One region of the Paraburkholderia bryophila genome, then DNA from elsewhere that is predicted to be linked to it. Evidence: riboswitches for the same ligand, from Rfam matches in the RefSeq annotation. Region 1 holds a riboswitch; each other region holds the start of a gene.
The links. A riboswitch is a leader RNA that binds a small molecule or an ion and turns the genes downstream of it on or off. The one in region 1 is predicted to bind cobalamin.
Positions count from the first base shown of each region.

Region 2: it holds a riboswitch for cobalamin, as region 1 does, so the genes downstream of both, cobG (precorrin-3B synthase) here and GGD40_RS30050 (CbtB domain-containing protein) in region 1, are expected to answer to the same signal.
Region 3: it holds a riboswitch for cobalamin, as region 1 does, so the genes downstream of both, cobW (cobalamin biosynthesis protein CobW) here and GGD40_RS30050 (CbtB domain-containing protein) in region 1, are expected to answer to the same signal.
Region 4: it holds a riboswitch for cobalamin, as region 1 does, so the genes downstream of both, GGD40_RS33225 (TonB-dependent receptor domain-containing protein) here and GGD40_RS30050 (CbtB domain-containing protein) in region 1, are expected to answer to the same signal.

Region 1 covers NZ_JACCAS010000002.1:2,015,310-2,023,222, forward strand. Annotated here, with positions in the region: gene GGD40_RS30020 (porin) at 1-511, shown strand, start outside; gene GGD40_RS30025 (alpha/beta hydrolase) at 594-1,670, shown strand; gene GGD40_RS30030 (MFS transporter) at 1,667-3,025, shown strand; gene GGD40_RS30035 (alpha/beta hydrolase) at 3,046-4,062, shown strand; gene GGD40_RS30040 (hypothetical protein) at 4,157-4,612, shown strand; gene GGD40_RS30045 (histidine phosphatase family protein) at 4,660-5,262, opposite strand; cobalamin riboswitch at 5,325-5,526, shown strand; gene GGD40_RS30050 (CbtB domain-containing protein) at 5,513-5,734, shown strand; gene GGD40_RS30055 (CbtA family protein) at 5,748-6,479, shown strand; gene GGD40_RS30060 (hypothetical protein) at 7,009-7,449, shown strand; gene GGD40_RS30065 (DUF6531 domain-containing protein) at 7,819-7,913, shown strand, end outside.
Region 2 covers NZ_JACCAS010000002.1:3,518,363-3,526,275, reverse strand. Annotated here, with positions in the region: gene cobJ (precorrin-3B C(17)-methyltransferase) at 1-976, opposite strand, end outside; gene GGD40_RS36580 (precorrin-2 C(20)-methyltransferase) at 973-1,704, opposite strand; gene GGD40_RS36575 (precorrin-8X methylmutase) at 1,705-2,331, opposite strand; gene cobG (precorrin-3B synthase) at 2,341-3,867, opposite strand; cobalamin riboswitch at 3,986-4,164, opposite strand; gene cbiE (precorrin-6y C5,15-methyltransferase (decarboxylating) subunit CbiE) at 4,249-5,562, shown strand; gene GGD40_RS36560 (cobalt-precorrin-6A reductase) at 5,559-6,281, shown strand; gene cobM (precorrin-4 C(11)-methyltransferase) at 6,430-7,155, shown strand; gene GGD40_RS36550 (polyamine ABC transporter substrate-binding protein) at 7,236-7,913, opposite strand, start outside.
Region 3 covers NZ_JACCAS010000002.1:3,179,990-3,187,902, reverse strand. Annotated here, with positions in the region: gene cobN (cobaltochelatase subunit CobN) at 1-3,193, opposite strand, end outside; gene cobW (cobalamin biosynthesis protein CobW) at 3,200-4,291, opposite strand; cobalamin riboswitch at 4,381-4,659, opposite strand; gene GGD40_RS35160 (cobalamin biosynthesis protein) at 4,954-5,370, shown strand; gene cobO (cob(I)yrinic acid a,c-diamide adenosyltransferase) at 5,367-5,969, shown strand; gene GGD40_RS35150 (cobyrinate a,c-diamide synthase) at 5,973-7,271, shown strand; gene bluB (5,6-dimethylbenzimidazole synthase) at 7,255-7,913, shown strand, end outside.
Region 4 covers NZ_JACCAS010000002.1:2,748,895-2,756,807, reverse strand. Annotated here, with positions in the region: gene GGD40_RS33250 (catalase family peroxidase) at 1-852, opposite strand, end outside; gene GGD40_RS33245 (hypothetical protein) at 1,100-1,555, shown strand; gene GGD40_RS33240 (putative quinol monooxygenase) at 1,589-1,891, opposite strand; gene GGD40_RS33235 (hypothetical protein) at 2,128-2,313, shown strand; gene GGD40_RS33230 (phosphocholine-specific phospholipase C) at 2,341-4,455, shown strand; gene GGD40_RS33225 (TonB-dependent receptor domain-containing protein) at 4,472-6,412, opposite strand; cobalamin riboswitch at 6,580-6,777, opposite strand; gene metE (5-methyltetrahydropteroyltriglutamate--homocysteine S-methyltransferase) at 6,797-7,913, opposite strand, start outside.

The DNA.
Region 1 (7,913 bases):
GTTTCAGAGCAGCGCGGCCTACGGCGGCGCGCTCGACTACGATAGCGGCAGCTTCGCCGCGGCGCTCGCCTACGACTACCGCAACGGCGCGATCAATTCCACCGGCATGTGGACCAAATCGCGCAACTGGAGCGCGTCGGCGCGTGAGCAGGTCGGCGATTTCACCGTGTTGGGCGGCTACGAGCACTACCTGTACAACCCGACCAAGGGCGCGACGGTGTCGTCGGCATTGTGGTTCGGCGGGGTGCGCTATCTGATCGGGCCGCAGTTCCGCGTGACGGTCGCCGAGTATTACCAGAGCAACAAGGCGGCCAACGTGTCGAACTCGTTGATGAGCGTGCTGGGTGCGGACTATATTCTGTCGAAGCGAACCGATGTGTACGCAACCGTCGCCTACGCCGCATCCACGCGCTACGCCAACGACAAGTACACGCCGGTCGGTTTGACGAGCGACACCGCATTCGGTCCGAATCAGACCGGCGTGACGCTCGGTATTCGCCACCGGTTCTGAGCATTTAGCTTTTCAACGACGGATTCGACGATGCGCCGCGTTCAAGACTCAAGACAGCGCACGGTAATCAGGAGCTAGCGGCATGACCTTTTCTCTCTCTCGACGCACCGCGACGATATGCGCCGCAGCCAGCGTGGCTGTTTTGGCGGCGCTCGCGCAGCCGGCGTTGGCGGCCCACGCGTACAAGGCGCATCTGAGGCCGGTCGCGGTGATCTCCGACACGCGGTTCACGATCGACACGCCGCAAGGGCATGCCGAATTTCCGCTGTATCTGTCGAAGGACTGGAATGTCGCGCAGCCCCAGGTGACGCGTGCGGTGATCGTGATACACGGCAAACTGCGCAACGCGGACGTGTACTACCGCACCGCGCAGAATGCCCGCGACGCCGCGCACGCCGATCCCGACACCACGCTGCTGATTGCGCCGCAATTCCTCGCCAACCTCGACCTGCGCGTGCACGACGAACCCGCCGACATGCTGCGCTGGACCGGCGATGCGTGGATGGGCGGGGAAGCGGCACGCGCGCCGCTGCCGATCGGCTCTTACGAAGTGCTGGACGCGATCGTCGCGCGTCTCGCCGATCGCAAGCTGTTTCCGAATCTGCGGCACGTGGTGTTCGCCGGCCATTCGGGCGGCGGCCAGGTGGTGCAGCGCTACGCGGTCGCGGGACGCAACATTGCCACGCTGACCGGCGAGGGAATCGACGTGCGATACGTGGTGGCAAGTCCGTCCACCTATGCTTACTTCGACGCGTCAAGGCCCAATGCCCAAGGTGTCGCCGCGCCGTTCGATGCCGCGCAATGCCCCGACTTCAATCAATGGAAGTACGGCATGGACAACCGGCCGCCGTATCTCGACGACCGTTCGCCGGCGCAACTCGAAGCGGGTTATGCGGCGCGCCGGATCGACTATCTTGTTGGCGGTGCGGACGACGATCCCCAGCAAAGCGCGCTCGACAAATCCTGCGCGGCGGAAGCGCAAGGCCCGCAGCGTGTGGCGCGCGCCACGGCGTATTACGCGTATATGCAGTCGCGTCATCCGCAGGGGTTGAATCAAAGCTTTCATATCGTGCCGGGCGTCGGTCACGATGGTGCGCGAATGTTGACGTCGGTGTGCGCGTTGTCGGCCATGTTCGGTACCCAGGGGTGCGAGCCATGAGCGAGACAGCCTTCAATCGGCGTGACGACGCGCTGCCCGGCGCCGACCCTTCGAGCGCGCTGAGTCCCGCCATGGTGCGGCGCGCGATCTTCGCGTCCGTGCTCGGCAACGGCCTCGAATGGTTCGACTTTCTGATCTACGGCTACTTCGCGAAGATCATTGCGCAAGTGTTCTTTCCAGGCGGCAGCGGCTTCGTGTCGATCATGCTGACGCTCGCCACGTTCGCCGTCGGCTTTATCGTGCGGCCGATCGGCGGCATTCTGCTCGGCATCTACGCGGATCGGGCGGGGCGTCGCAAGGCGCTCTCGCTGCTGATCATTTCGATGGCGGCCAGCACGCTGCTGATGGGACTCACGCCGAGCTACGCGCGGATCGGCATCGCCGCGCCGCTGCTGGTGGTGCTTGCGCGTCTGCTGCAAGGGCTCTCGGTGGGCGGGCAGTTCGCGACTGCATCCGCGATGCTGGTGGAGTACGCGCCGCCGCACAAGAAGATGTTCTATGGCAGCTTCAACATGTCGGCGCAGGCGTTTGCGTTGCTGCTGTCGTCCGGCGTCGGCTATCTGCTGACCACGCAATTGACGCATGAACAACTGGTGGCGTGGGGCTGGCGTCTGCCGTTTCTGTTCGGCGCGCTGGCCGGTCCGTTCGGCTTTTATATCCGGCATCGCGTGGCCGAGTCGCCCGAGTTCGAGCGCTTGCTTCAGCATCGAGAGAAGCCGCCGCGCGTGACCGTCCGGCAGTTCTTCCGCGATAACGGCGATGCGGCGATCTGCGCGATGGGCGTGATCATCGTCGGGGCGGCGACGAATTACGTGTGGCACTCGTATCTGTCGGTGTATGTCGAGCGGCAATTGCATTTGCCGCTGTCCACCGCGTTGCTTGGTGCGTTCGTGTCGGGCGCGTTGAATCTGTTTCTGTTTCCGCTGTCGGGCAAGCTCGCCGATCGTTACGGCGCATACCGCTTGTTCTATCCGATCGTAATTGCGTGGATGGTGTGCGTGTATCCGCTCTATCACTTCGTCGTGACTAACCCGACGCCGGGGCATCTGTTCATCGCGCAGATGGTCGCCACGGTGTTTCTCGCGGCGATGTCCGGTGCGCATCCGGGCATGCTCGCGACGCTTTTCCCCGTGCGTAGCCGTTCGGCGGGCGTGGCGCTCTCGTACAACATCGCGGTGACGTTGTTCGGCGGCATGGCGCCGCTCACGATTACCGGTTTGACGCGCGTCACGGGCAGCAGTCTCACGCCGGCGTTCTACCTGATTTTTGCCGGTTTCGTGTCGCTGGCGATGGTGTATTTCACGCGCGCCGGACGAGCGCACGGCGGCGTGGCGGCGCGGGCCGCTACTCACTAGATTAACCACGAGCTTATTGCATGACCCAGTTTTTAAACACGGACGACGAACGCGCGCCGAATGAACGCCCGGTCGCGGTGGTGGCGAGCCGCCATCTGAATGTCACGACGCTGGCCGGCAGCGGCACGGTGCCGGTCTTCACGAACGGCGACTGGCTTGCGCCGACGCGCGATGTGCGGCGCGCGGTGATTCTGATTCATGGACGTTTGCGCAACGGCGATACGTACTTCGATCTGGCGCAGCGCGCCTGCGAACTGGCCGGCGGCAGCGCGGACGACACGCTGCTGATCGTGCCGCAGTTTCTCGCCAGCGCCGACGTGGAGGCGCACGCCGTGCCGCCTTCCACGTTGCATTGGGACTGGATCGGCTGGATGGGCGGCGACAACGCCGTCGGGCCCGCGCCGCTCAGTTCGTTCGATGTGCTCGACGCCATTCTGCACACGCTCGCCGCGCGCGAGCAGTTTGCGTCGTTGACCGAGGTGGTGATCGCGGGGCATTCGGGCGGTGGCCAGGTGGTGCAACGTTACGCGGTGGTCGCGCGTGGCGATGCGCCGCTCACGGCGCGTGGTATTGCGCTGCGCTATGTGGTGGCGAATCCATCGTCGTATGTGTATTTCGATGCGATGCGGCCGGCGGCGTCGGGTGAATTCGCGATGTTCGATGCGGCCGCGTGTCCGTCGTTTAATCGCTGGAAGTATGGGCTTGAGGATTTGCCCGCGTATGCAAATGGAGAGGGCGATGAAGGCGACGCAGCGGCGTTGCTCGAAGCGCGCTATGCGCAGCGTGATGTCACGGTGCTGCTGGGCGGCGCGGATTGCGATCCGCAGCATCCGGCACTCGACCGGTCCTGTGCGGCGTTGACGCAAGGAGAGCATCGGTTGGGGCGCGGACTCGCTTACGCGCGCTATATGGCGTTGCGGCATCCGCAAGGGCTGGCGGCGCATCGCACGTTGGTGATCGACGGTGTCGGGCATGACGCCAAGGGGATTTTTGCGTCGCCGCAAGGGCGCGCGGCGTTGTTCGGTGATGCAGCGTGATGGGGGCGATGGGATTTTGATCGAGCCTTGATAGGCATGCGCCGTGCTACTCCTGATCGCGTTGGTGCTCCCACTTCTCGAAGGACCACGCGACATGAACAGAACCCGACATTTCCCCGCCGCGCTCGCCGCTGCATCGTTATCTGCATGGCTGGGCGTCGTTTTGCCGTGCAGTAATGCCTATGCCGACGATGCCCCCAGCCCCTGCGCGGCGCTCAAACGCATCGTGGCGGCCGCGCCGGGCGGCTTGTCCTCGCTGACACCCGACGACGGCAAAGGCGTTGCCCAACCCTACGGCGACGACGCCCAATGTTCAGCCGGTCACGGCAGCTACCAATGTATGTGGACGCCGCACCACGACGCGGGCTCGAACGCGGATGCGTTGCAAGCCGTCGCGGCCGATGTCGCTTCCTGTTTGCCCGAGGCGACGCACAATCAGAATTCGCCTGCACGTCAGCACTTTTATGTCGGTGCGCCGGGCAAACGGACCGAGATCACGCTCGCGCCGACGGGCTCGAACAAGTTGCGGCTGGTTGTGTCGGGCAAATGATCGGCTTGGGTAGACGGCGTGTTTCCTTTTGAGCGGAAGCGCGGTGGCTAGCGCGACGCCGGCCACCAGGTCCAGCCACGTCGCGAGCAGCGCAATTCGATCACCGAAAGCGGCGCGATCTCGATGCGTGGAAACACCGCGGGCGAAGCGCCGAGCACGGATACGATCGCTGCCCGCAGCACCGGTGCGTGCGTGACGGCGACCACGTTGTGTATCTCGTTGGCCTGGGATGTGTGGCTTGTCCGTTCGATTAGCGTTTCCAGCCATTCCCCTGTCCGCATTACGAGTTGGCTGAACGACTCGCCCCCGTGTGGCGCGGCGTCCGGGTCGCGGGTCCAGGCGGCGAGTTCTTGCGGCGCTTCGGTCATGAGGTCGGCGAGGCGTCGGCCGTGCCAACTGCCATAGTTCAGGTCCGCCAAGTGCGCGTCGACTGTCGCCGTCAGGCCCAAGGCCGAGGCTGTTTCGCGCGCGCAGCCGGCAGGGCTGATGATGCCGGTTGCATCGTCGAGGATCGGCAGAGACGAACGCGCGGCCTGGATTTCGGCGAGACCGCGTGGGTCGAGTGGAGCAAGTGGGTCGGCGGCGGGAAAACGGCCTGCACGCATAGCGGCAGTCGAGGCGTGGCTAATCAGTAATAGCCGAATTTCCATACCGTTGGTTCCTTACGTTTCCCTGCACCCGGCGCTGGCACCGACGCCATGCACTCGCGCGTTAGTTTTGCATTGCCGAAGGCCGGAGTTTAACGCGTAGAATAGCGGCACTGCGAAGCTCAGAAGCCGGTGAAAGCCCGGCGCGGTCGCGCCACTGTAATTGGCATCTCCTGCCAAAAGCCAGACCTGAGCTTTGCGCACTTCCTCTGTAATCGACTATCGGGGCGCGTTACCCCAGGAGATGTCCGTCATGACTGAAGCTGTTCTCAATTCCGGCAATCCGGCTGTTGCTCAGCCCACGCCGATTCCATTGCGCGAGTTGCTGCCGTGGATCGTATTCGGCGGCTTGCTGTTGCTGCTCGCTATTTACTTCGTTGGTGCGGAAGAGGGTGCTACCTCGCTGGTGCCCGGCATGTACGTGCATGAGTTCGTGCACGACGGCCGCCATCTGCTCGGCTTTCCTTGCCACTAACGGAGCATTGAACATGGTCGGTAAATTGTTGGTGCGCGGGATGCTGGCAGGCATCGCCGCAGGGTTACTCACGTTCAGCTTCGCCAAAGTGGTGGGCGAGCCGCAGGTCGATCAGGCGATTTCCTTCGAAGAAAAAGCCGATGCCGCGAAGGGCGAAGCCCCTGAGCCGGAAATCGTCAGCCGTGAGACGCAGGCGGGCCTGGGTTTGCTGACCGGCGTGGTGACGTATGGCGCGGCGATTGGCGGGTTGTTTTCGCTAGTGTTCGCGTTTGCCTATGGACGTGTCGGCGTGGTGAGTGCGCGGGCGTTGTCCGCATGGCTTGCGCTCGGCGCGTTCATTACGATTGTGATCGTGCCCAATATCAAGTATCCAGCGAATCCGCCGTCGGTCGGCGACCCTGAAACGATCGGCGCGCGTACCGGGTTGTTCTTTTTGATGATCGCGATTTCGCTGGCGGCGATGGTGTTTTCGTTGAAGGTGCGGCGCCGGTTGGCCGTGCAACTCGGTACGTGGAATGGCTCGATTGTGGCGGGTGTGGTGTTCGTCGTGATTATTGGCGCTGTGCAGCTTTCCATGCCGGTGATCAATGAAGTGCCGGCGGCGTTTCCGGCGGTGCTGTTGTGGAAGTTCCGCGTTGCCGCGATCGGGATGCAGGTCATTATGTGGACCACCATTGGGCTGCTGTTCGGCGCGTTGGTCGAGCGGAGCGCGTTTGTGCGCCCGATTGGGCGGGCGGCGGTTTAGTTTTTGCTGATGCTGGTGTGCCGTGCGCAGCGCTTGAGAAGGTAGTCCGATCAAGGAGTTGCTGCGGTTGTAGGAAGGTTATCCACAGGCTTGCAAACAAAATCTGGGGATAAGTTTTAAAGGCGAGGCGCTGGGCACGGTCGAATGACGGTGTGCGGCGGCCTCGCTTTTTTGCGTTTGGGGTTTTCGGATGACTTGTCCTTTCTTGATTTCCTACGCTTCGTGTAGGCGCTGATAGAAGCGCGCTGTAGTTGGTGAAAATAGAAATACAAGGTTGAGAATTTTCAGATCCTCTCGTCGCTGAGTTCCTTATAGCGTGCTTGTGCTGCATACAAGTACAACCAATAAGGATGACGATGAAAGACACGAACGGATCTCGTCATCGATGTGTTCAATGTAGATAGATTGGATGGTGAACCGCTTGTCGACTATCCCGAGCCCGGCGCTAGATTGATGATTGTCGAGCAATGTAAGGGAGGCAGTGGCGTGGACTTGCGCCATCCATATCGCATTCTGGAGTAGGTGAACTATGCAACGACCTTTCGCGAATCACGAACTGAAATTACTTGAATTTCTTCTCACTGTGAACGAATCGCTCTATGAAAAATATTTACCCCGTTGGAGAGCTCAAATAGAAACGTGTACGGTTCGTGAGGTCAATGTGCCCTACTGCCTGGCGATCAGTCACGAGGATCGTTTGCCTGGTGGCGGTTACACAACATTGGCTCGTGATCTGATCGCAATCGATGAGGGAGTGTCCGTGCTCATCTATGCGTACGTCATCGAAACGCGCTCTGGTTATGTCTTGCACTCCCTCGACATCGATCGTCTTGATGGAGAGGCGCTTGTTAAGTACCCGGAACCGGGTGACGGTCTCATGATCATGGAAGCGGGAAAACGCATCGGAGGAGCAGACTTACGACACGTCTTCAAGGAATCTGATCTTCCTCCTCACCGTAAGCTCCCCTAGACGTCTTCGCCAATCCGGGCGTCGTTCTGTGAATCCATTCGTCAGGACGCGGTGACGCGAATCCGACGCGCCATCGCTGGATGGCGCACCGACCAGGCTCGAGCCTGGATTCGACCTTCAATCATATTCTCTGCAAGTTGCCCGTGATTTGATCGAGGTGGCGTCGTGCCTTTGCGCGACACCATTTTGATCGTGGAATTTGCTGACGGTTTGGTTCTCACATTCCTACATATCACGTAGGCGTCCGGCAGGAAAACACGCTCAATTGCAACCATGCTTTGTATTTAGGAATTGTCGGATAGGCGTTTATTCCAATCTCCTTAAAAGTTGTGACGGCCGTCATCGACCGAAAAAAACTAAAGGAGAAACATGAAAGCGTGGAAATTCAATAGGAGCTTGAAAAGCGGACTTGTCCGTCTATCCACCGCATCCTGCTTGCTGATGTTTGGCGCTTCCGCCAATGC
Region 2 (7,913 bases), 1.5 Mb from region 1:
CGTGCAGGGTTTCGTAGGGGAGGCGCAACGCTGCGTGCAGCAGGTTGCTGGGCGGGGCGCCGTCTTCGGGACGGGTTTGGGCGAAGCGTAGTGGGACGTTCAGGCTCGCGGCGGCTTCGGCCAATGCAGGGTCCGTCATTCGATCCGAGGCGGCGAGCAGGGCGGCTAATGAAAGCGTCGCGAGGCCATGTTCGTTCAATGCGGCGCGTACGTTTGCTGCAATCCCGGCGCTTGATGTGTATGCACTCGCGGCCCCGGTACTAGCAGCCACACCAGCACTCGCGGAACCCGCAGCAGAACCCGCAGCACCATCCGCAGCAGCACCGGCACCGGCCCCGCCACTCACCGCTACCACCACGCTGCGCGGATGAATCACCAACTCATCGTCACGCCCATCCCAAGCACGCGGCGTCACGCGAATGGCGAGACGCGCCGATGCCGAGCGCGGCAATTGCGCGTCGTCGAGCCACGGCGCTTCACCTTCGACACGCGTGCTTTCCCCCGCCAGCAGGTCCGACACGAAGCGTTTGCCTTGCCCGATATCCGCCAGCGCGTAACCTTCCGGCGGATTGAGCACACAGGTACCGAAGCGCAACTCACCACTCGTCGTAATCGCGGGCGACACGTTCAACGCGGCGGCAATCTCGCGCGCCATTACATTGACACCGGCAAGACCGCCGAGCAGCGGCACGACCGCGCTGCCATCTTCGGCCACCGCCAGCACCGGCGGCTCGACACCCTTGTTCGCCAACAACGGCGCGACGCAACGAATCACAATGCCGGCCGCGCACAACGCGACGATCGGCGTGCCGCTCGCATACAGCTCGCGCAATTGCGCGCCGAGTTCGGTGTACGGCACGTCGGCGGCCACACGGCCTTGCAGCGCATACACCTGGCTACCCGCATACAGCATCTGAATTCGCCGCGCGGTTTCCAACGCGCCCGCGCCGAGAATCACAATGGCGGGTGCGTTCATCCTTGCCATTTTTCCCCCGGCACGACCAGCAGCGAAAAATACGGCGACGCCATCGGATCGACGTCGGCGAGCGGCACGATGCGCTGGTTGCCCATCGTCGCGCGTTCGACGTACAGCGCACGATCCGCGAGACCGAGTTCGCCCAGCACGCGCCGCACCTTGCCGAAATTGCGGCCGAGTTTCATCACGACGGCGGCGTCGGCATCGGCGAGACGGCGGCGCAATTCGGCTTCGGGCAGCACGCCGGAGAGCACCGACAAGCTCTGATTCCGGTACACCAGCGGCGCGCCGAGCACAGCCGCGCCACCGAGCATCGAGCACACGCCCGGCACGACTTCGCTCTCATAGCGCGCGGCGAGCCGGTCGTGCAGATACATGTAGGAGCCGTAGAAGAACGGATCGCCCTCGCAGATCACGGCGACATCGCGGCCCGCATCCAGATGGCCCGCGACGATCTCCGCCGCGCCGTCGTAGAACTCGGCGATGATCGCTTCATACGAGAGCGGCGGTTCGAGCGCTTCGGTCGTGACGGGATAGACCAGCGGCAAATGCTGCTGCGTGTCGTGCAAATGCGCTTCGATAATGCTGAACGCGTTGCCTTTCTTGCCCTTCGCGACGAAGTACGCGACCACCTGCGCCGCCTTCAGCAGACGCAGCGCTTTGAGCGTAATGAGTTCCGGGTCGCCGGGGCCGACACCGAGTCCGACTAGACGTCCTCGCACGGTCATTTACTCGACCTCCGTGGCCAGCGCGTTGACGGCGGCGGCAGCCATCGCGCTACCGCCGCGCCGGCCTTCGATCGCGACATAGGGCACACCGCGACTATCTTGCGCGAGCAGCGCTTTCGATTCCGCCGCGCCGACGAAGCCGACCGGAAAGCCGAGAATCAGCGCGGGCTTCGGTGCGCCGTCATCGAGCATGTCGAGCAGATGGAACAGGGCGGTCGGCGCATTACCGATCACGACGACGCTGCCCGCCAGATGCGGGCGCCACAATTCGAGCGCGGCGGCCGAGCGCGTGTTGCCGAGTTCGCGCGCGAGCGACGGCACGTCCGGATGCGTGAGCGTGCAGATCACCTCGTTGTTCGCCGGCAAGCGCGCGCGCGTGATGCCTTGCGCGACCATGCCCGCATCGCACAGAATCGGCGCGCCTTGCGCGAGCGCCGCGCGGCCTGCCGAGCCGGCGCCTTCGGAAAACCGCAGCGCGTCGATTACGTCGACCATGCCGCACGCGTGGATCACTCGGACCGCGAGCTTGTCGAGGTCGGCGGGAATGCGCGACAAATCGGCCTCCGCGCGGATCGTCGCGAAGGATTGGCGATAGATCTCCTGACCGTCGCGGATGTAATCAAGCATCGAGGTTACTCATGGGTTTCGCTCGTGGATGTCGTCAATATGGGCGGGTATGGAGGCGTCTCTTGATGCGTCGATATCGGTCGGGCATGCGAGCGTGTCGGCGGCCTGGTCGATCGTTAGCCGGTGCGCGACGCAGGCGCCGAAGCCGGGCTGGCCGTCGCGTCGATACAGGTCGTAGGCGCCGGGCGCGACCGCCAGCAGCGTGTACGGCGCGCAATGCGCGGCGGCGCACGAACGCGGACAGCCGCTCAGATGCACGTCGATGCCGGCGAGCAGGCGCGGCGCGAGTTGCAGCGCGTCGGCTTTGGTGTCGGCGAGACTTTTGGCGCAGCCGGTCGAACCGGCGCAGGCGATCAGACGCGTGATGGCTTGCGCGGGGTCGGTGGCGAGGCCGAGTTCGGTTAGGCCCGTCAGCACGGCAGGCACGTCGTGTGTTGCGATGTCGGGCAGCAGGACGCTTTGCCAGGGCGTCATGCGCAATGTGCCGTCGCCGTGCTGTTGGGCGAGCGTGGCGAGGCCGTGCAGGGTGGCGGCGTCGAGGCGTCCGAGCGGCGGCTGGCCGCCTGCGTGCCATGTGTCCGGCTGGCTTTGTTTTTGTGCGCCGAGCCGTAGCGTCGCGTCGGCGGCTGTGCCGCGTTGCCAGTCGACTAGCGACGCATCGCGCGACAGCGGGAAATCGACGTAGCGTTGCGCGTGGTGCAGGAGCGCGTCGGCGGAATGGGTGGCGAGCAGGTGACGCATACGCGTGGCATCGGCTGCGGCGAGGTCGAGAAACGTGTGCAGCAACGCGCGGATCAGCGCGCAGACTTGTGACGGGCGGACGGCCGCTAAAGCGCCGGTGTAGTCGGCGTGCTGCGATCCGGCTTCAGGCGGGCAACCCGCTAGGCCAACGACAAACCGCACGCCATCGGAACCTTGCGTCGCCGCCAGCCACACGTCGTGTGGATGATCGATACGCGCAAGCCGTTCGCCACCATCCAGCAACAGTGCGAATTTCGGCGACAGCGCCGCGAAACGCGGTTCGCTTTGCAGTAGCGCGAGTAATTCGGCGCAAAGGGGACCTGTATCGAACAACGCAAACGGATCGCGTCCCGCGGCGGGGCTGATCATCACGTTGCGGACGTCATCGGCGGCGAGGGTGGTCGCTGCGTACGCGGCGGCTGGATCCAGGTGGCCAGTTTCCGCGGCTGCCACGTTCCGCGTCGGCCCAGGCGCCGCCTCGATCAACGCGTCGCTCGGCTCAAGCCCAGCCTCAATCAACGCGCCGGTCGGCCCAAGTCCCGCCTTAATCAACGCCTCGATGAAAGCCGCCTCCTGCCCGCTGCGCACACCACGCACCTGCAGATTCGCCCGATTGGTCACCTCAATCGCGCCTGCGGCGTGCAGCAAGCTCGCATCGGCAATTGCGCGCGCCTGGGCTGCGCTCAACGCGCCGCCGGGCAGCTTGATCCGGCACAGCCCTCCGTCGCGCGCAACAACGATCCGCAGCAGCCCCGGACAGGCCGACGGCCGCAGCGCGAGCGCCGCATGATGCATAACGGGAGAGGACGAAGCTTGCTTCAAAACGGACACCGGGTAGCGTCGCGCGGTGGCCCGAGCAAGCCTGGAAGCGGGCGTTGCTGCGGCATCGGTACACCCCGCCCGATGTTGGCTGGCACGAACAGTCTCGCCGGCAGGTCTCCTGGCTGGCAGGTCAAAGTCCGTCGCGGCCTTCCCGGTCGAACCAGTGGCGCGCAGCGCGGGCGGACTCGCTGCATACAGTTGCGGGGGCAGCCACAGTGACACTGTGTTCCCTCTTAGGCCCCGAAGGGCGCCGGCGGCTGTATTATGCCTTTTTTCGAACAGCATAACGAGGCTGGACGCCTTGATCGGCGTGGCTCAGCGCATTATTTGAAGATACAGAATAAGGATGGTCGGATGCCGGTATGGCTGACCGTGGTAGGCATTGGCGACGACGGCTTCGCCGGTTTGGGGCGGTCCGCGCGACGTGCGTTGCTGGAGGCGTCGGTGGTGTATGGCGGCGAGCGGCATCTGGCGATGCTGCCCGCGCGTCTCGCGGCGCGGCGGGCCGCGTGGCCGCGTCCGTTCGATCTCGCGCCGTTGCTCGCCGAGCGTGGCGGCGCGGTGTGCGTGCTGGCGAGCGGTGACCCAATGCTGTTCGGCGTCGGCGCGACGCTCGCGCGTCAACTGCCGGCGGACGAGTTGCGGGTGCTGCCGGCGCCGTCGTCGTTGTCGCTGGCGGCCGCGCGTCTCGGCTGGCCGTTGCAGGACGTCGCGACGGTGTCGCTGGTGGGCCGTCCGCTGCCGACATTGAACGCGCACTTGCATCACGGCGCGCGCGTCTTCGTGCTGAGCGCGGACGGCCGCACGCCCGCGGCGCTGGCGGCGTTGCTGAACGCGCGCGGCTTCGGCGCGACTCGCATGATCGTGCTGGAGCATCTGGGCGGGGAGTTGGAGCGCCGGATCGATGGTCGCGCGGATCAATGGTCCGCGGGCGAGGTGGCCGCGTTGAATCTGATCGCGCTCGAATGCCGGGCGACCCAGGGTGCGCCGCGTCTGCCGCTCACTGTCGGCTTGCCCGACGATGCGTTTCGCCACGACGGCCAGTTGACCAAGCGCGATGTGCGCGCCATCACGCTCGCGCGTCTCGCGCCGACGCCCGGCGAGTTGCTGTGGGATGTGGGCGCGGGCAGCGGCTCGATCGGCATTGAATGGATGCGCGCGCATCCAACGTGCCGCGCGATCGCGATTGAAGGCCACGCGGAACGGCAGCGCTTTATCGAACACAATCGCGATGCGTTGGGCGTGCCGGGCCTGCAGCTCGTGGCCGGTCGCGCGCCGGATGCGTTACGGGGCTTGCCGGCGCCGGATGCGGTGTTCATCGGCGGCGGCGTAACTGTGCCGGGCGTGCTGGAAGCGTGCTGGGCGAGTTTGCGCGAAGGCGGTCGGCTGGTTGCCAATGTGGTGACGTTGCAGGGCGAGGCGGCGCTGGTCGCGTGGCGCGAGCGGTTTGGCGGCACGCTGACGCGTATTGCGTTGGCGGATGCGCAACCGCTCGGCGGTTTCGATACGTGGCGGCAGGCGTTGCCGATCACGCTGCTGGAGGTGGTGAAGCCGGCGCGTGAGGTGGACGTGGCAAGCGGCGGAAGCCAGGCAAGCGGTGCAAATAGCGCAAGCGATGCCAGCACCACAACCGCAGTCAGCGCGTCAAACAGCGGAGCCGCACAATGACGCGAATCCTGTTGCTAGGCGGCACCGGCGACGCATTGCGCATCGCGCGTCAACTCGATTCCACGCACGTGTACAGTCTCGCGGGTCTCGGCAAGGTGCCCGACGATCTGGCGTGCGCGGTGCGTGTCGGCGGTTTCGGCGGTAGCGAGGGCATGGCGCAGTACATCGCGGACGAACGCATCAGCATGGTGATCGACGCGACCCATCCGTACGCCGCGCAAATCAGCGCGAACGCCGCGCACGCCAGCCGTGCAGCGCATGTGCCGTGTTGGGCGCTACGCCGCCCGGCCTGGCAGCCGCAAGCCGGTGACGATTGGCGAATGGTCGGCAATTGGAACGAGCTCACGGCGGCGCTCGCACCGTTCAGAAAGCCGCTATTCACGCTCGGCCGCGAACCGCTCGCGCACCTCGACGAAATTCCTGTGCATCAGTTCTGGACCGTACGTTGTCTCGATCCGCACCAGGACGCCACGCGCGCGAGGATCATCGCGACGCGCGGCCCATTCACGCTCGAAGGCGAGCGCGCGTTGTTCGCGCTGCAAGCCTTCGATGTCGTGGTCAGCAAAAACAGCGGCGGCGGCGCGACGGAAGCGAAACTTGAGGTAGCGCGCGAACGTCGCTTGCCGGTCGTGATGTTGCGCCGGCCCGACTTGCCGGCGGTGGATCGTGAGTTCGACAGCGTTGACGATCTGCTCGACGCGTTGAGAGTGCTCGCGTGAGCCGTGCCCTTAACGGCGGCTTGAGCCGTAGCGCGAGCCGCAGCCGCAGCTCAAACAGCGGCCTGAGCCACAACATGAACTTGCACCGCGCACACGGAACCGGCCACCCAAGCGGCACACGCCACCCCAACCAATCACGGAGCAGTAAATGACGGTGTTTTTCATCGGCGCGGGTCCAGGCGACCCGGAACTGATCACAGTAAAAGGCCAGCGCCTCGTACGCAGTTGCCCAGTGATCCTGTACGCCGGATCGCTCGTGCCCGACGCAGTGCTCGAAGGTCACACGGCCGAACTCGTGGTCAACACCGCCGACCTCGATCTCGACCAGATCATCGCGCTGCTCAAGACCGCGCACGACAACAACCAGCACGTCGCGCGCGTGCACTCCGGCGACCCGTCGTTATACGGCGCGATCGGCGAGCAGATCCGTCGCCTGCGCGAGCTGAACATTCCGTACGAAATCGTGCCGGGGGTGACGGCAACCGCTGCCTGCGCCGCGACGCTCGGTTGCGAACTCACGCTGCCCGATGTTTCGCAGACGCTGATTCTCACGCGCTACGCGAGCAAAACCCGTATGCCCGAAGGCGAACAACTCGCCGACCTCGCACGGCACCGCGCGACGATGGCGATCCACCTGGGCGTGCGGCACCTCGCGCGGATCGTCGATGAACTGCGGCCGCATTACGGCGGCGCGTGTCCGATCGCGGTGATCTATCGCGCGAGCTGGCCCGACGAGGAGAAGATCGCCGGCACGCTCGACGATATCGTCGGCAAGGTGCAGTCGACATCGATCGAGCGGACCGCGTTGATCCTGGTCGGCCAGGTGCTGGCCGCCGAAGGTTTCGCGGACTCGACGTTATACGCGAAGGATTGAACCGGCCGCGTCGTCATCCGACGGCACGAGTCAAACGCGAAGGCGGCCCATAAAAGAGCTAAATAAGCCGCCGTCCGCCTCTACGACCCCGACTTCAACTGCGCCCACAACCTGCCTTCCAGCCGCTTGATCGGTGCAGGCAACGGCTTCAGCAGAAACAGCGTTTTCAACACCGGCTCAGGCGGATACACGGTCGGATCGTTGAGAATATCCGCGTTCACGAATTTACGCGCGGCCGCATCCGCGTTCGGATAGAACACCGTATTCGTAATCGCCGCGTGAACCTCGGGGCGCTCGATATAGTTGATCCACTCCAGCGCCGCCTGCGGATGCGGCGCATCTTTCGGGATCGCCATCATGTCGAACCAGACCGGCGCGCCGCCTTGCGGAATGAAGTACTTGACCTGGTAGCTCTTGTTGGCCTCGCGCGCGCGATGGCTCGCCATCGACACATCCCCCGACCAGCTCAGCGCGAAACAGATATCGTCGCCCGCGAGGTCGTTGATGTAGCTCGTCACATTGAACTGCGTGATATACGGGCGAATCTTCTTTAGCGCTTCATACGCGGCCTGATAGTCGGCCGGATTTTCGCTGTTGGGGTCGCGGCCGAGATAGTGCAGCGTGACCGCGAACACGTCGGTCGGTGCATCGAGCATGGACACGCCGCAGCTCTTCAGCTTGCTCAGATATTCCGGTTTGAACAGCACGTCCCAGCTATCGAGCGGCACGTTGTCGCCGAGAATCTTCTTTACCCGCGT
Region 3 (7,913 bases), 1.2 Mb from region 1:
CGGCGTCGGTCTGCCATTGTTGCGAGTCCATCATGTCCTGCAGACCCGCGCCATACGCACCGGGCCGCGCGCTGAACACGCGCCAGCCGGCGCGCCGGCGCGCCTCGGCGGCGTCCATGCCGCGCGCGACCAGCGCGTCGCGTTCGCGCAGCACGCGCGCACGAATCGGATTCAGGTCCTCCGGCTCATCCAGTTCGGCCACGGCTTGCACGGCGGCGTCGAACAGATGCATCACATTGGCGAACGCATCGCGGAAAAAACCGGACACGCGCAGCGTGACGTCGATACGCGGCCGGTCGAACGCGTCGATCGGCATGATCTCGAAGTCGGTCACGCGATGACTGCCCGGCGCCCACTTCGGCCGCACGCCGAGCAAGGCAAGCGCCTGGGCGATATCGTCGCCGCCGGTGCGCATCGTCGCGGTGCCCCACACCGAGAGACCGATGGCGCGCGGATAGTCGCCTTTCTCCTGCAAATGCCGCTCGATCAGTTGCTGGGCAGACTTCAATCCGAGCGACCAGGCGGCTTGCGTCGGAACCGCGCGCGTGTCGACGGAATAGAAATTGCGGCCGGTGGGCAGTACGTCAGGGCGTCCGCGCGATGGCGAACCGCTCGGCCCCGGCGGCACAAACCGCCCTTCGAGGCCGCGCTTCAATTGCATCATTTCCTGCGGACCGCACGCGTCGAGGCGAGGCAATACATCGTTGCGCAGACGCTCGATCACACGCTCCGCTTGCGGCAAACCGCCAGCGGCCGGCGTTAAATCCACCTCGGCGCGAGCGTCGCCATCGCCGCGATCAACACAATCCCCACACACGCCCCGCAACATCTCCGCCGCGAGCAATTCCAGCCGTTCGCGCGTATCGCCGCAATGCCGCCACGGCGCGTCGCTCACGCGCTGCAACACATCAGGACGCGGCCCGTCCCACACCGCCGACCAATCCACCGACAGCGGATCGAACAGATGATCCATCCGCAGATCGCGGGCCAGCGCATCGATCAACCCAGCCTTGCCGCCTTGCCCGTCACCGACGGGAAAGCGCCCCAACGCCAGCAACGTATCGCGCCGTTGCACACCGTCAGGCGATTGGCCGAACGTGTGCAAACCATCGCGAATCTGCGCTTCTTTCAACTCGCACAGCCAGGCGTCGACGCGCGTCAGCAGCGTATCTTCCGCGTCCTGCCCGTTCGGCGCCGCGAGACTCAGTTCTTCATGCAGCTTATGTTCGACGATGGTCGCCAGAATCGTGCTCCGCAACAGCTTCGAGCGGCGCGGGTCGACCATCAGCGCTTCATAGTATTCGTCGACCTGGCGTTCGAGGTCCTGCAAAGGCCCGTATGTTTCGGCGCGCGTGAGCGGCGGCATCAGATGATCGATGATCACGGCCTGCGCGCGACGCTTCGCCTGGCTGCCCTCGCCCGGATCGTTGACGATGAACGGATACAGATGCGGCATCGGCCCAAGAATCAGATCGGGCCAGCACGCCTCGCTCAGCGCGACGCTCTTGCCGGGCAGCCATTCAAGATTACCGTGCTTGCCGACATGCACGACCGCGTCGATCCCGAACTGATGACGCAGCCAGAAATAGAACGCGAGGTACGCATGCGGCGGCACGAGTTCGGCGTCGTGATAGCTCGCGTAGTCGCCCTGCTCGCGCGAACGCGACGGCTGAATGCCCACGAACACCTGTCCGCAGCGCCATCCCGCGATCATGAAACGGCCGCGCCGCAACGTCGGGTCCTGCTCGGGCGTACCCCAGCGCGCGTTCAATGCCTCGCGCGCATCGGCGGGCAACGCGTTGAAGTAAATCAGATAGTCGTCGAGCGCGAGGCTTTGCAACGCCGGCCGCAAATCCCGCACCACGGGGTCGTTGGTCACGCCTTCGGTGAGCTGCCGCAACAGCGCGCCGCCGTCCGCGGGTAAATCGGCGAGGCGATAACCCTCGTCGCGCAGCATCGCCAGAATGCCGACCACCGAAGCCGGTGTATCGAGCCCGACGCCATTGCCGATCCGCCCTTCGCTCATCGGATAGTTGGCGAGAATCAGCGCGAGTCTCTTGTCCGCGTTATCGAGCGTGCCGAGACGGCACCAACGGCGGCTCAGTTCGGCAAGAAAGTCCACGCGTTCGAGATCCGGCTGATAGCGGACCACATCGACTTCGGTGTGCGGACAACGATAGGCCAGACCCTTGAAACTGATCGCGCGCGTGATGATCCGCCCGTCCACTTCCGGCAGCGCGATGTGCATCGCGATATCACGCGAATTGAGGCCCTGGTTGTCCTTCAGCCAGTCCTCGCGATTGCCGCCGCTCAGGATCACCTGCAGCACCGGCGCGTCGCCGGCGAGCGCGAGCGGCTCGGGATCGTCGATCGCGGACGCGGCGAATGCGGTCGTGTTCAGCACCAGCGCGACCTTATGTTGCGCGCACAACGACTGCACGACGTCGCGGCTCATCGCATCTTTCAGCGACGTAATCGCGACCGGCAGCGGATTGAGCCCTTGCGCCTCAAGCGCGTCGATCAGCGCATCGAACACTGCCGTATTGGCCGCCTGCAGATGCGCCTTGTAGAACAGGATCGCGGCCACCGGCGCGCCGACGCGCCAGCGCGCCTGCCAATCGGCGACGCTCGGCGTATCGCGCTCGGGGTGATAGAGCGTGGCGGCGGGCAACGCGCGCGGCGGCGCCGGTTCACGTCCCCAGCCGAACGTGCGGTGCGCGATGCAGCGCAAAAACGCTTCCGCATTCTGCGCGCCGCCTTCGCGCAGGTAGCGCCACAACTGATGGCACAGATCGGCGTCTGCGGTGCTGCGCGCCAGTAGATTCGGATCTTCCTGCAGGTCGCCGGAAAACATCGCAAGCGTCTGCTGCTTACGCTCGGCGAGCGCGACCACCTGCTCGATGCCGTAAGGCCAATACGCCTCGCCACCGAGATGATCGACCACCACCACGCGCGCATGCTGCAACACGTCTTCGACATAGAAGTCGACCGAAGCCGGCTGCCGCAGATACGTGACGTTCGCGAGCCGCAGACTCGGAAAGCCTTCACCCAGACGTGGAAAAACGCTCGCCAGCAGCGACAGCGTGGTGTCGGCGGAGCTGAGCACGACGATCTCGGCAGGCTGCTGATCGATACGGATCACGCCTTGCGTATCGTCGACAAAACCGCCCGGCGTCGTGCGCAGCAGATGCATGAGCGCTTACGCCTGTTGCGCTTCGTGGCGGGTCGAGACGCCCAGCGCGACGTTGAACGCGCGTTGCAGCGCGGCCTGGTCGAGGTCTTCGCCGATCAGCACGAAGCGGCTGCGGCCGCCTTCGCCGGCCTGCCAGCGTCGATCGAAATAGCTGTCGAAGCGGCGGCCCACGCCTTGAATCACCAGCCGCATCGGCGCGCCCGGCAGCGCGGCGAAACCCTTCACGCGGTAAATCGTGTTGGTTTCGACGAGCGACTGCAACGCGGCGATCACCGCTTCGCGCGACGGCGCATCCGCCTGCACCACCACCGAATCGAATTCGTCGTGATGGTGATCGGCATCTTCAGCGGAGCCGTGATGGTCGTGGCGCAAATGGATCGTTTCTTCCGACGCCGCTTCGAGCCCGAGCAACGTATGCAGATCGAGCTGGCCCATGTGTGCGCGCACGATCTTCACTTGCGGCGGAATCTCCTCGCGGATCACGGCCTCGACCGCGCCTTGCTGCGCGTCGTCGAGCAGATCGGTCTTGTTCAGGATCACCAGATCGGCCGCGGACAACTGGTCTTCGAACAGTTCGTGCAGCGGCGATTCGTGATCGAGATTCGGATCGGCCTGGCGCTGCGCGTCCACGGCGACCGGATTGTCGGCGAACTGGCCGCTCGCGGCAGCCGGGCCGTCCACCACCGTGACCACCGCGTCGACGGTGAAGCTGTTCTTGATCTGCGGCCAGTTGAACGCCTGCACGAGCGGCTTGGGCAACGCGAGGCCGGAGGTTTCGATCAGCACGTGATCGATCTGGCCGCGGCGTTCCACGAGCTTTTCCATCACCGGGAAGAATTCTTCCTGCACCGTGCAGCACAGGCAGCCGTTCGCCAGTTCATACAGTTGGCCTTCGGTCTCGACGCCGTTTTCGTCGCAACCGATACCGCAACCCTTGAGGATTTCGCCGTCGATACCAAGTTCACCGAACTCGTTGACGATCACCGCGATGCGCTTGCCGCCCGCATGCTGAAGAATGTGCCGCAGCAGCGTGGTCTTGCCGCTGCCGAGAAAGCCCGTGACGATGGTGACGGGAATCTTGCGCATTTGAGTTTGCATCGTGAGGTCCATCCGTAGGAGTTGCACGGGTACGCCGGCGCGTTTCGTTTTGTGCGGAGGTCATGAGCGCACGCCGCATCCCCGCGGCGTTCGTTCTGCATGTTCTGGCCGGTATCCGGGCTGGCGAAAGCGCCGCTTCCCCTTCCCGGGCGAGGAGTTTCTCGCCCAGTGGTGACATGCCGACGCGGCCTTGCGCGTGGACATTGAAGCCGGCTCCGCGACGCCGGAGACTGAACCGGACGCCACATTTCGCTTACCGTTGCGGGGGCAGCACAGGTTGACCCGGTCCTTTGCAGGCGGGCACCCTGTTTCCCGTTTAACTGCGTGCGCGAGAGCGCGCACACGAGCACCAAAAGTGCGTGCGAGTGTAGGCCCGCGGCCCGCCGCCGTCAAGGAAACACCGGCCGCGAAGGCTTATCGGGCGGGGTGTCGTGTGCTATCGTATGCGCGCGTTTGGTGCCTGCCCATGCGTTCGCATGTGCAGTTAAACGGGAGTTAGTTGTATTGCATGACCTCGATGCCGGACCTCAGACGCTTCTGCCTATTTCGTCCTTCCAATCCGCTGACGACGTGATGCACGCCGAGATGAGCCGCGCGTGGCTCAACGGCGAAATGAAGTCGGCGTCGATGTCGGCATTGCCGCGAATCACGGCGAATGCCCAATGAAAACGCTAAGTGTCGGCATCGGCTGCCGCTTGCATAGTTCGGCCGAACAGATCGAAGCGGCCGTGCGTGCCGCGCTCGGCACGTATCGGTTCGATCAGATCCGGGTCGTCGCTTCGATCGACACTAAATCGCAGCAAGCCGGTTTACTTGATTTCTGCACACGCTATGCTTTGCCGCTGGTTTTCTTCAGCCGCGAGCAGATCGCGGCGGTGCCGGTAGAAACATACTCGGCAGCGGCAAAGACCCATCTCGGCGTGGACGGTGTGTGTGAGCCGTGCGCGCTGCTGGCTGGGGCGGCCGAACCGCCGGCGTCGCGAGCCCGCCTTATCGTCCGCAAGACGATCCATGCCGGTGTCACCGTGGCTATCGCCGCATCCACCGACCGCGCCATCCAACAACAGGACCTGCCATGAAAACCGACCCCGAATCCCATCAACGGATGACCGAGCGCCGGCGCGAAGGCCACGAAAAGAAACAGGCCCAGGCCACCGTCGAAAAAGGTCTGCTGATCGTCAATACCGGCACCGGCAAGGGCAAAACCACGGCCGCGTTCGGCATGGCCGTGCGCGTGCTCGGCCACGGCATGCGGCTGGGCGTCGTGCAGTTCATCAAGGGCGCGTTGCATACGTCGGAGCGCGACTTCCTCGGCGCGATCGCCCATTGCGATTTCGTCACGATGGGCGACGGCTACACGTGGAACACGCAGAATCGCGACGCCGACATCGCCACCGCGCGCAAAGGCTGGGACGAAGCGCGCCGGATGATCGAAAGCGGCGATTACCAGATGGTGATCCTCGACGAACTGAACACCGTCCTCAAGTACGAATACCTGCCCCTCGACGAAGTCCTCGCCGTGTTGAACGCGCGCGCCGGGATGCTGCATGTGGTCGTGACCGGCCGTCACGCGCCGGACGCGCTGATCGAAGCCGCCGACCTGGTCACCGAAATGCGCATCGTCAAGCATCCGTACCGCGAGCAAGGTGTGAAAGCGCAACGCGGCGTGGAGTTTTAAGCCATGTCCGCGTGCCCGGCGCTCTTCATCAGCGCGCCCGCCTCAGGACAAGGCAAGACCACGATCACCGCGGGCCTCGCGCGCTATCACCGGCGCCAGGGAAAGCGCGTGCGCGTGTTCAAGACCGGCCCGGACTTTCTCGATCCGATGATTCTGGCGCGCGCGAGCGGCGCGCCGGTGCTGTCGCTCGATCTGTGGATGGTCGGCGAGCCCGCGTGCCGCGCGTTGCTCGCGCAGGCGGCGGCCGAAGCGGACCTGATCCTGATTGAAGGCGTGATGGGCCTGTTCGACGGCACGCCGAGCAGCGCCGATCTCGCCACCGCGTTCGGCGTGCCGGTGCTCGCGGTGATTTCAGCGAAGGCGATGGCGCAGACCTTCGGCGCGGTCGCCTTCGGTCTTGCGCAATTCCGGCCACAGGTGCCGTTTTACGGCGTGCTCGCAAATCGCGTCGGCTCCGCGCGGCATGCGCAGATGCTTGAAGAAGCGCTGCCGGCCGGGCTGCGCTGGTGCGGCCACATTGCCGCCAGCGACGAAATCCAGTTGCCGGATCGCCACCTCGGTCTGCACCAGGCGTCCGAGATCGACGATCTGGACGCGCGCCTCGATCGCGCTGCCGACACGCTCGGCGAAACCGCGCTGGCCGTGCTGCCGCCGCCGGTCGAGTTCGGCCCACCGTCGGCCGCCGAGTTGCCGCGCCTGCTGGAAAGCAAAACGATCGCGATCGCGCGCGACGCCGCGTTCTCGTTCATCTACCCGGCCAACCTCACGCTGCTGGAAGCACTCGGCGCGCGCCTCGCCGACTTCTCGCCGCTCGCCGACGAAGCCCTCCCGCCGAATGCCGATGCCCTCTATCTGCCAGGCGGCTATCCGGAACTGCACGCGGCAACGCTCGCAAGCAACACGCGCAGCGCGGCAAGCATTCGCGCGCATGTGGCGGCCGGCAAGCCGGTCGTCGCCGAATGCGGCGGCATGCTGTACCTGCTCGACCAGCTCACCGACACGCACGGCACCAGCACGCCGATGCTCGGCCTGCTGCCCGGTCACGCGACGATGCAAACGCGCTTCACCGCGCTCGGCATGCAACAGCTCGACGGCCCGCACGGCGCGCTGACGGGCCACACGTTTCACTACTCGAAGCTGAGCACGCCGCTCACGCCGCTGCACCACGCCACGCGGCCGAACAGCGCGACATCGGGCGAAGCCCTATATCGTCACGGCGCCATCGTGGCAACCTATATGCACGCTTACTGGCCCTCCAACCCGGCCTTCACGGCCGCCCTGTTCCATGGCAACGCCTTTTAACGATTCCGAGCGCGACGCCGTCTACCGCGCCATTTATGAACGCCGCGACATGCGCCACTTCGTGCGCGATCCGGTCGATCCGGCTGTGCTGCAGCGTCTGCTCGACGCGGCGCATCACGCGCCGAGCGTCGGCTATATGCAGCCTTGGCGCATCGCGCGCATTACCGATCCGACGTTGCGCACGGCGTTGCACGCCACCGTCGAAAGCGAACGGCTCGCCACCGCCGACGCGCTCGGCAAGCGCCGCGAAGAGTTCATGAAGCTGAAAGTGGAAGGCATGCTGGAATGCGGCGAACTGCTGGTGATGGCGCTGATGGACGGCCGCGAGCGGCATATTTTCGGCCGCCGTACGCTGCCGGAGATGGACCTTGCGTCGGTTGCATGCGCGATCCAGAACATGTGGCTGGCCGCTCGGGCGGAAGGACTGGGGATGGGCTGGGTGTCGCTGTTCGACGTCGACACGGTTCGCACGCTGCTGCATATGCCGACGGGCGCGCGGCCGGTGGCGATTCTGTGTCTCGGCCACGTCGACCGGTTTTATAGTGAGCCGATGCTTGAAACGGAGCGCTGGGCGAGCCGCATGCCGCTCGCGGAATGCGTGTTTGAAAACCGCTGGCCGGAACAGGGAGAGGATCCCGTCAG
Region 4 (7,913 bases), 730 kb from region 1:
CGCCTCCACCTTGCGCCGATCGTCCGGCCAGGCTTTGGTCGGGTCAGCGGTCGGGTCGCCGGGATTGGCGAGCGTGAAGACCAACGTCCAGCGTTGCGGCGCGCTGTGGACCCGTTGCGTGATGTCGGCGGCGAGGAAGTCGGCGTCGCGCGCCTTCAACTGATCGTGCGGGACGGCCTCGGGCTGCGCGGCGGGAATGAAGGACCAGCGCACCGCCTGGTCCTGTCCCGCGGCATTCGTGAAGATGAAGCTATTGAGGCTGTTGTAGCGCTCTTCCGCGTACGAAGCCGTCCACGGCGCACTCCCGGCCCACGCGACGAACGCGCCGAACTCCGGATGCGCGCCGATGAAATTCTTCATGGCGTCCGGGTCTTGCTTGTTGGCCGAAGCCTGCAGCAGACCGTAGAACGCTTGCGGTGTGGAGACCGCAAAGAACGGCGCATCGATCATCGCGGTGCGCCATTCGCGCCCGTCCGGCGCGACGATGCGCAAGCTGAGGCCGCGCACCCGAACGGCGGCGTCCGGCGCTTTGGGGTCCGGCGTGGCGAGGTTGAAACGTCCGGTGACCGGATACGAGCCGGGCGCCAGCATCGGTGCCGTCGACAGGGCCGATGCCGCGCCGTTCGATTCGAAGCTGCCGGTAAAACAGATGCCCTTCGCATGATTGCGCCGAAAGCCGAGCGTCGGGCCGCCGGGGGGCGCCAGTCCGTTGACGATCCTGGCGGGCGTCAGGCGGCCCGGCGAGAGCCAGCCGGCCGTAAAGGCGAAGGCCGCGACCAGCGCGGCCACCACGACTGCAATCAGTACCAGCGAACGAACGGGGGACGCGCTGGAAGTCGGTCTGTCGGCCATCGATCTCTCCCGATCTGGATTCGGCTGGGTGAAAGTCCGGCAAGCTGACGAGCATAGTGCCATCGATCCGGGGACTACGCTCATTCACTGCCGCTCGTCGCCATCCGCCGCCGCTCACCGCCATTCGACGCCACGACGGTGCGCCTGTGCCCCGCCCGTGGCGTTGCGAGGCTTCCTGTCCGATTCTGCGATTGCTGGCGGCGCACAGCTATAATCGCGCTCGACCATCGCCAGGGAAGGCTCGCTCGTGAAAAAGATCGCTACCGTTGCGCTCGTTGCGCTCGCTCTCACGGCTTGCTCGTCGGCTGAAAAGCAGGCTCAGCAAGCCCAGCAATTCGTCCACAACGAGGCAAGCCTGACCGCTGCCCAACGCAATGCCACGGTCAATTGCACCCCGGCAAACTGCGACGCCGCGTGGGCGCTGACGAAACGCTATATCGAGCAACATTCCGACACAACCGTGACGCGCGCCGACGCCGTCGCGATCGAGACCGACGTGCCGTCCCGTTCAGGCAAGGCCGCGCTTTCGGCAACCCGTGACGCGAAGGGCACGGGCGCCACGCTCACCCTCTTTGCTCAATGCCGCAACATGTACGGAGCGGACAACGAGAAGGGTTCGGACTATGACGAGTGCGCCGAGAAAATCATCAACGCTCAGAATGGATATGCGGCGTTTCTCCGGACGCATGCGTCGGGTCAGTAAGCGCATCGAGCCGGCCGCCAGTCGTCGGTGAACCTACGCGACGCTCGTCGCTCCAAGCTGCAACACCGTCGCGGGCCCAGCTCTGAACGTAGGACTATGCGCATCCGCCGCGATCATATGAGCGGTGACATCGTGCGCCGCCAGCGCTTCTTTCGACGACCACTTTTCGAGCAGGACGAAACGATCCTCGTCGCCCGCGACCGGGTGTAAGTCATATTGCCTACACCCCTCCTCCGCGCGAACGATCGGCGCCAATTGACGGTACGCCGCCAGTTGTTCAGCGCCTCGTCCGGGTTTCGTTTGAATCAGAATCATCAGCATGACTTCACCGGCCATCAACTTCTCCTCGGTATTCGAATAGTTTTTTGAAGAACATTGCTCGCGCAACCCAATTGATCTTAACGGATCAGCAGTTCAGTTCATCAATCGCGAAGTCAAAAAAAACCATCTCTCTATTCACGAGACACTCGCACGTAATAATTGGAAATTACCTTCTCGGCATCGCGGACACCAATGAGCCGCGTTCGCCGATGCGCGCTCGCGTCCCCTCAGTCAATTTCATGGAGACACTCATGCCGGGTTTGGCATTCCGTCCACTCGCGTTCGCCGGCCTGATTGCCGCTACCGCGCTGCTCGGCGCATGCGGTGACGACGTATCGCCGTCGGCCGCCCCGGTGGCGAAATCCGCGTGCGGCAATACCCCCGTCGCCAATACGCACATGAGCTGTCCTCCGGGCACCGTCTCGCCCGCCTCCTGACATCTGAATTCCAATTAGGTCCTTCGCATGGCCACCAAAACCCGTCGAGATTTTTTGAAGCTGTCCGCCGGACTTGCCGGCGCGACAGCCGCCAGCACGCTGTTTCCCGAGTCGATTCGCAAGGCGCTGGCCATCGAGCCGAATTCGGTCACCGGCACGATCCAGGACGTGCAGCACATCGTCGTCTTCATGCAGGAGAACCGCTCGTTCGACCATTATCTAGGTCACCTGAGCGGCGTGCGCGGCTATAACGACCGCTTTCCGGTGACGCTGCCGAACGGTCAGCCGGTGTGGTTCCAGCCGCGCCAGGAAGATCAGACCAAGGTGATCGCGCCGTTCCGTTACGACACCACCAATCCGGGCATCAACGCTCAATGTATCGGCGGTCTGCCGCATACGTGGGCCACGACGCACGGCGCGATCGACAGCGGCCGCGCCGACAAATGGGCGGTGCAGAAGACCAACATGACGATGGGCTATCACGAGCGCGCGGACATTCCGTTCCACTACGCGCTCGCGGATGCGTTCACGGTCTGCGACAACTACTTCTGCTCGATCCCCGGCAACACGCACCCGAACCGCATGTATCTGATGACGGGGATGGTCGATCCGCTGGCCACCGGCGGCGGCCCGCTGCTCGACAACACCGATTACATCGACAACCAGTTCGACGCCATCCAGTTACAGCCCTTCAACTGGACCACCTACCCCGAGCGGCTCGAAACGGCCGGCGTCTCGTGGCAGGTCTATCAGCAAGGCACCGGCTTCGACAATTTCTCCGGCAATTACGGCACCAACATGCTGGCCGCGTTCAAGAACTTCGTGAACGCGCCGGCGGGTTCGTCGTTGGCGAACCGCGGCATGAGCACGCGCTCGCTGACGCAGTTGAAGGCCGACGTGCAGGCGAACGCGTTGCCGCAAGTGTCGTGGCTGCTGCCGCCGGCGGCCTATTCGGAGCATCCGAAATTCACGCCGCTGTACGGCGCGAACTACATCTCGACGATCCTCGACGCGCTGACGTCGAATCCCGACGTGTGGAGCAAGACCGTCCTGTTCATCATGTACGACGAGAACGACGGCCTGTTCGATCACGTCGTGCCGCCGCAAGCGCCGACAGTGCCGGGCTCGGGCATGAGCACGGTGGACATTTCGCTCGAACGTCACAACGTCGTGACCGCGACCCAGGCCAGCACCTACACCGCCGACAACCTGCCGTACGGCCTCGGCCCGCGCGTGCCGATGACGGTCGTGTCGCCGTGGTCGAAGGGTGGCTTCGTCTGCTCGCAGGTGTTCGATCACACGTCGGTGCTGCAATTCATCGAGAAGCGTTTCGGCGTGATGGAAACCAATATCTCGCCGTGGCGCCGTGCGATCTGCGGCGACCTGACCACCGCGCTCGACTTTTCGAAGTCGGACTCGACCGTGCCGTCCCTGCCGAACACGACGACCTATGTCTCGCAAGCCGACATGCAGTGCGCGCGGCCGACGGCGCAAGCCGCCCCCGCGAGCACCGTGCAACAACTGGTGACCGCACAGGAACCGGGCACGCGACCGGCGCGCGCGCTACCGTACGAACTGCACGTGAACGGCCAGTTGCAAGCGCAAGGCTACGCGTTGACGTTCGCCAACACCGGCACGCAGGGCGCGCATTTCTGGGTCTATACGGGCGACCCGACCGCCATGCCGCGCCGCTATACCGTCGAAGCCGGCAAGCAGTTGACCGATACATGGGCGCTGGATGCGAACGGCAACTACAGGGTGAACGTGTACGGCCCGAACGGCTATTTCCGGCGATTCGGCGGGACGGCTGTCGCGGACGCGGCGGCGAAACCGGATGTGGTGACCTGCTACGACGTGGCGAACGGCAACGTCTACGTCACGCTCTCCAACGCGGGGACCACGCCGCTGACGGTCACCGCCACCGACGTCGCGTACGGCACGCCGCCGCAAACGCTGACCGTGCCGGCGGGGAAAACTGCCGAGGCGCACTGGGACCTGTCGTGCAACAGCCAGTGGTATGACTTTCAGTTCACGGTCGCGGGGAACGCGAACTGGGTGCGGCGTATTGCAGGCCACGTCGAAACCGGCAAGCCGAGTATTACGGATCCAGCCGCGGTTGCGCCGGTGACGACAGCGATCTGATTTAACGGCTAAACCGCTAGAACGTATACGCCAGCTTGCCGAATGCCGTCCGACCCAACGTGTTATAGCCATACGCGGTCGAGTACGTGTGATTGAACAGATTCGTCAGCGACGCGGACAACGTCAGATGCGAATTGACCGTGTAAGCGGCACGCAGACCGACCGTCGCGTACGACGGCAGATACGTCGTATTCGCCGGATCGTCGTAAGTCGAGCCGCCGTACTGCAGCGTCACGCCGGTGCTCAGCGCGTGCAGATGAAACTCGTCCCACGTGTGATCGACGCTCAGGCTAACCGTCTGACGTGGGCGACGATTGAGCCACGTGCGGTCGGTGACGTCCTGCGGATTCAGCAGACCGATCGCGAGGCTCACCGGCGTCGAGCGGCCGAGCGTGCCACGGTACGACAGATCGATACCCTGAATATGCGCGCGCCCCACGTTCACCGGAGCAAACGTCACCGGGTCGTACGTGATGAGGTCATGCACCCGCGTGTCGTACAACGCGGCCGTGAACGTGCCGATCGACGTGGTGGCATCGAGCGCCGCTTCGACCGTGTCGCTGCGTTCGGGCGACAGGTTCGGGTTCGAGAAACCCGGGTAATACAGATCGTTGAACGTCGGCAGGCGGAACGCGTTGCCATACGAAACACGCGCGGTATAAACCGGCGTGATCGCATAAGCGAGCGCGACGTTGCCCGTATTGACCGACTGCCCCTGCACGATCTCGTGGCGGCCCGCGAGGAACAGCGTGAACGCCCCGAGCACGGCCGATTGATGCAGCGAAACCGCCGAATCGTTGCGAGCCGGCACGCCCGACGGAATATCGATCGGCAGGAAGGCCTGCTCGCGCGAGAAGTCGTAAGCGAGCTTCGTCTCGCCGGACAACGGCAGACCGAACAGCGTATGCCCGTGCTCCTGATGCGTCAGCGAAGTCGACGTGCTGAAACGCGTCGAGTCGATTTCATCGGTGGCGAGGGTCGGGTCGTTCGCGTAGAGGAACTGGCGGTCGTTCGCGTAGCCGACCGACTGGTCGAACTGCGTGTACGGCGTGATATCGACGTGCAGCGCGATACCCGTCGTCAGTTGATGATCGAGCTGCTGGTTATCGCCCCCGGCGTTGTCGTAGGAGAACGTGGACTTGTGATAAAGCGCGAAGGTCGAGATCGACCAGTTGTCGCGCGCATAACCGAGCCGCGCGTCCACGTCTTGCGCGTGGTACGGATTGCGGCCGTCCTCGTGCCCGTACGCGAACGGTTTGGTAGCGTCGATCCCCGCGGTGTTGTAGTCGTGCAGGCCCAGCGAGTACGTCAATCCGGACAAGGCCGACAGCGGACCCGTGGACGGAAGGCTGCCCGAGGTGCGGATTTGCGTGTCGAACGTCTTGTTCGAACCGCCGCCTACCGAGACCGTGGTCCGGTTAGGCTGATTCGCCGCATGGTTCGTGAAGAGTTGCACGACGCCGCCCACCGCGTCCGCGCCGAACGAAGCGGCCGCCGGCCCCGAGATCACCTCAACGCGGTCGAACGCGGAGGTCGGCAGATCGGCCCACGAGGCCTGACCCGTCGTCGCGGAACCGACCCGGATCCCGTCGATAAACACCGCCACCTGGCTGCCGCTCGACCCGCGAATGCTGACGGCCTCCGTCGCGCCCGGTCCGCCGTTTTGCGACACGGTGACGCCGGGCAACGTAGCCAGCGCTTGCGTGATGCTCGGATCAGCCGGCGACAGACGGTCCAGATCCGCCTTGTTCAGGACTTGCGTCGACGCATAGCGTTGATCGAACGATTGCGGCAGATGCTGCGTATCGCCCGTCACGAGAATGTTCGGCAGCGTGGTTTGAGCCGGCTGTTGGGCGTCGGGCGACAGCGACGCGTCGTCCGCGGCGTGAGCCGTTTGCCATGCGGAAACTGAGGAAACCGTCAGCGCGGACGTAACGAGGAGATGACGGAACTTCATAGTGAGCCAATGCCTGATGCGGAAAGGCGAAGGCACAACGCCCCCGCGAGTGGAGCGTTTTGAAACGTGCTGGTGGACATGACAGGTCCTGAGGTTAGGCTGTCTTTGCAACGAGCGACCGCATGGAGCGGTGCTGGCGCATCGGGACACCCCGCCCGATGCGGCTGCGCAGACCTCGGTCGATGGCAGGTCTCCTGGCTCGCGAGTCGCCGTTCTGCGCCGACCTTCCCGGTCTCCCAGTGGTCATGAGTGGCGCGAACTCGTCGCTTACAGTTGCGGGGGCAGCCGCAGACTCGGCGCATTGCTGCGCGTCACTGCGTTCCCTTTTGATCCCGGTAAGGGGAACCATCAGGGCGCAAGCGTAACGACTGGCAGTGCCGTCCGTCAATTGTTCGTGAGATCGGACGTCACCTCGGACGCAACAAGTTTCTGCCGCAAGGCCTTCGCGGCCTGCACCATATTGGTCAGCGCGGCTTCCGTCTCGGGCCAGCCACGGGTTTTCAGACCGCAGTCCGGGTTGACCCACAGGCGCTCGGCAGGAATCACCTCGCAGGCACGCTCCAGCAGACGTTGCATCGCTTCAACGCTCGGCACGCGCGACGAATGCGTGTCGTACACGCCCGGGCCGATTCCGTTCGGATAGGCGAACTCGCCGAAACCATCGAGCAGTTCCATCGACGAGCGCGACGTCTCGATCGTGATCACGTCCGCATCCAGCGCGGCGATCGACGGCAAAATGTCGTTGAACTCCGAATAGCACATATGGGTATGAATCTGCGTCGCGTCCGACACCCCGCCCGCCGCGATCCGGAATGCGCGGGTCGCCCAGTCGAGATACGCGGGCCAGTCAGCCTGACGCAGCGGCAGCCCTTCACGGAACGCCGGCTCGTCGATCTGGATGATGCGGATGCCGGCTTTTTCAAGGTCCATTACTTCATCGCGAATCACCAGCGCCAGTTGCAGCGCCGTGGTCGAGCGCGGCTGGTCGTCGCGCACGAACGACCATTCGAGCAGCGTGACCGGACCGGTCAGCACGCCTTTCACCAACCTGTCGGTCAACGACTGCGCATGACAGGCGTTGTCCACGATCATCGGTTCGGGACGATAGACGTCGCCGTAAATGATCGGCGGCTTGACGCACTGCGAGCCGTAGTTCTGCACCCAGCCACTTTCGGTGAACGCGTAGCCCCACAGCTTGTCGGCGAAATGCTCGACCATGTCGTTGCGTTCCACTTCGCCATGCACCAGTACGTCGAGCCCGAGTTCTTCCTGTTTGCGCACGACGCTCGCCGTTTCCGCGCGCATCCGCTCGAGATAGTCGAGCGCGCGAAGTTCGCCGCGCCGGTACGCCGCGCGTGCCTGCCGGATGGCCGGCGTCTGCGGAAACGAGCCGATCGTCGTGGTGGGCAGCAACGGCAATTTCAACGCGTGACGCTGCACGCGGCTACGGTCGGCGAACGGACTCTTGCGGTCCGCCATCGCGTCGGTAATGGTAGCGACG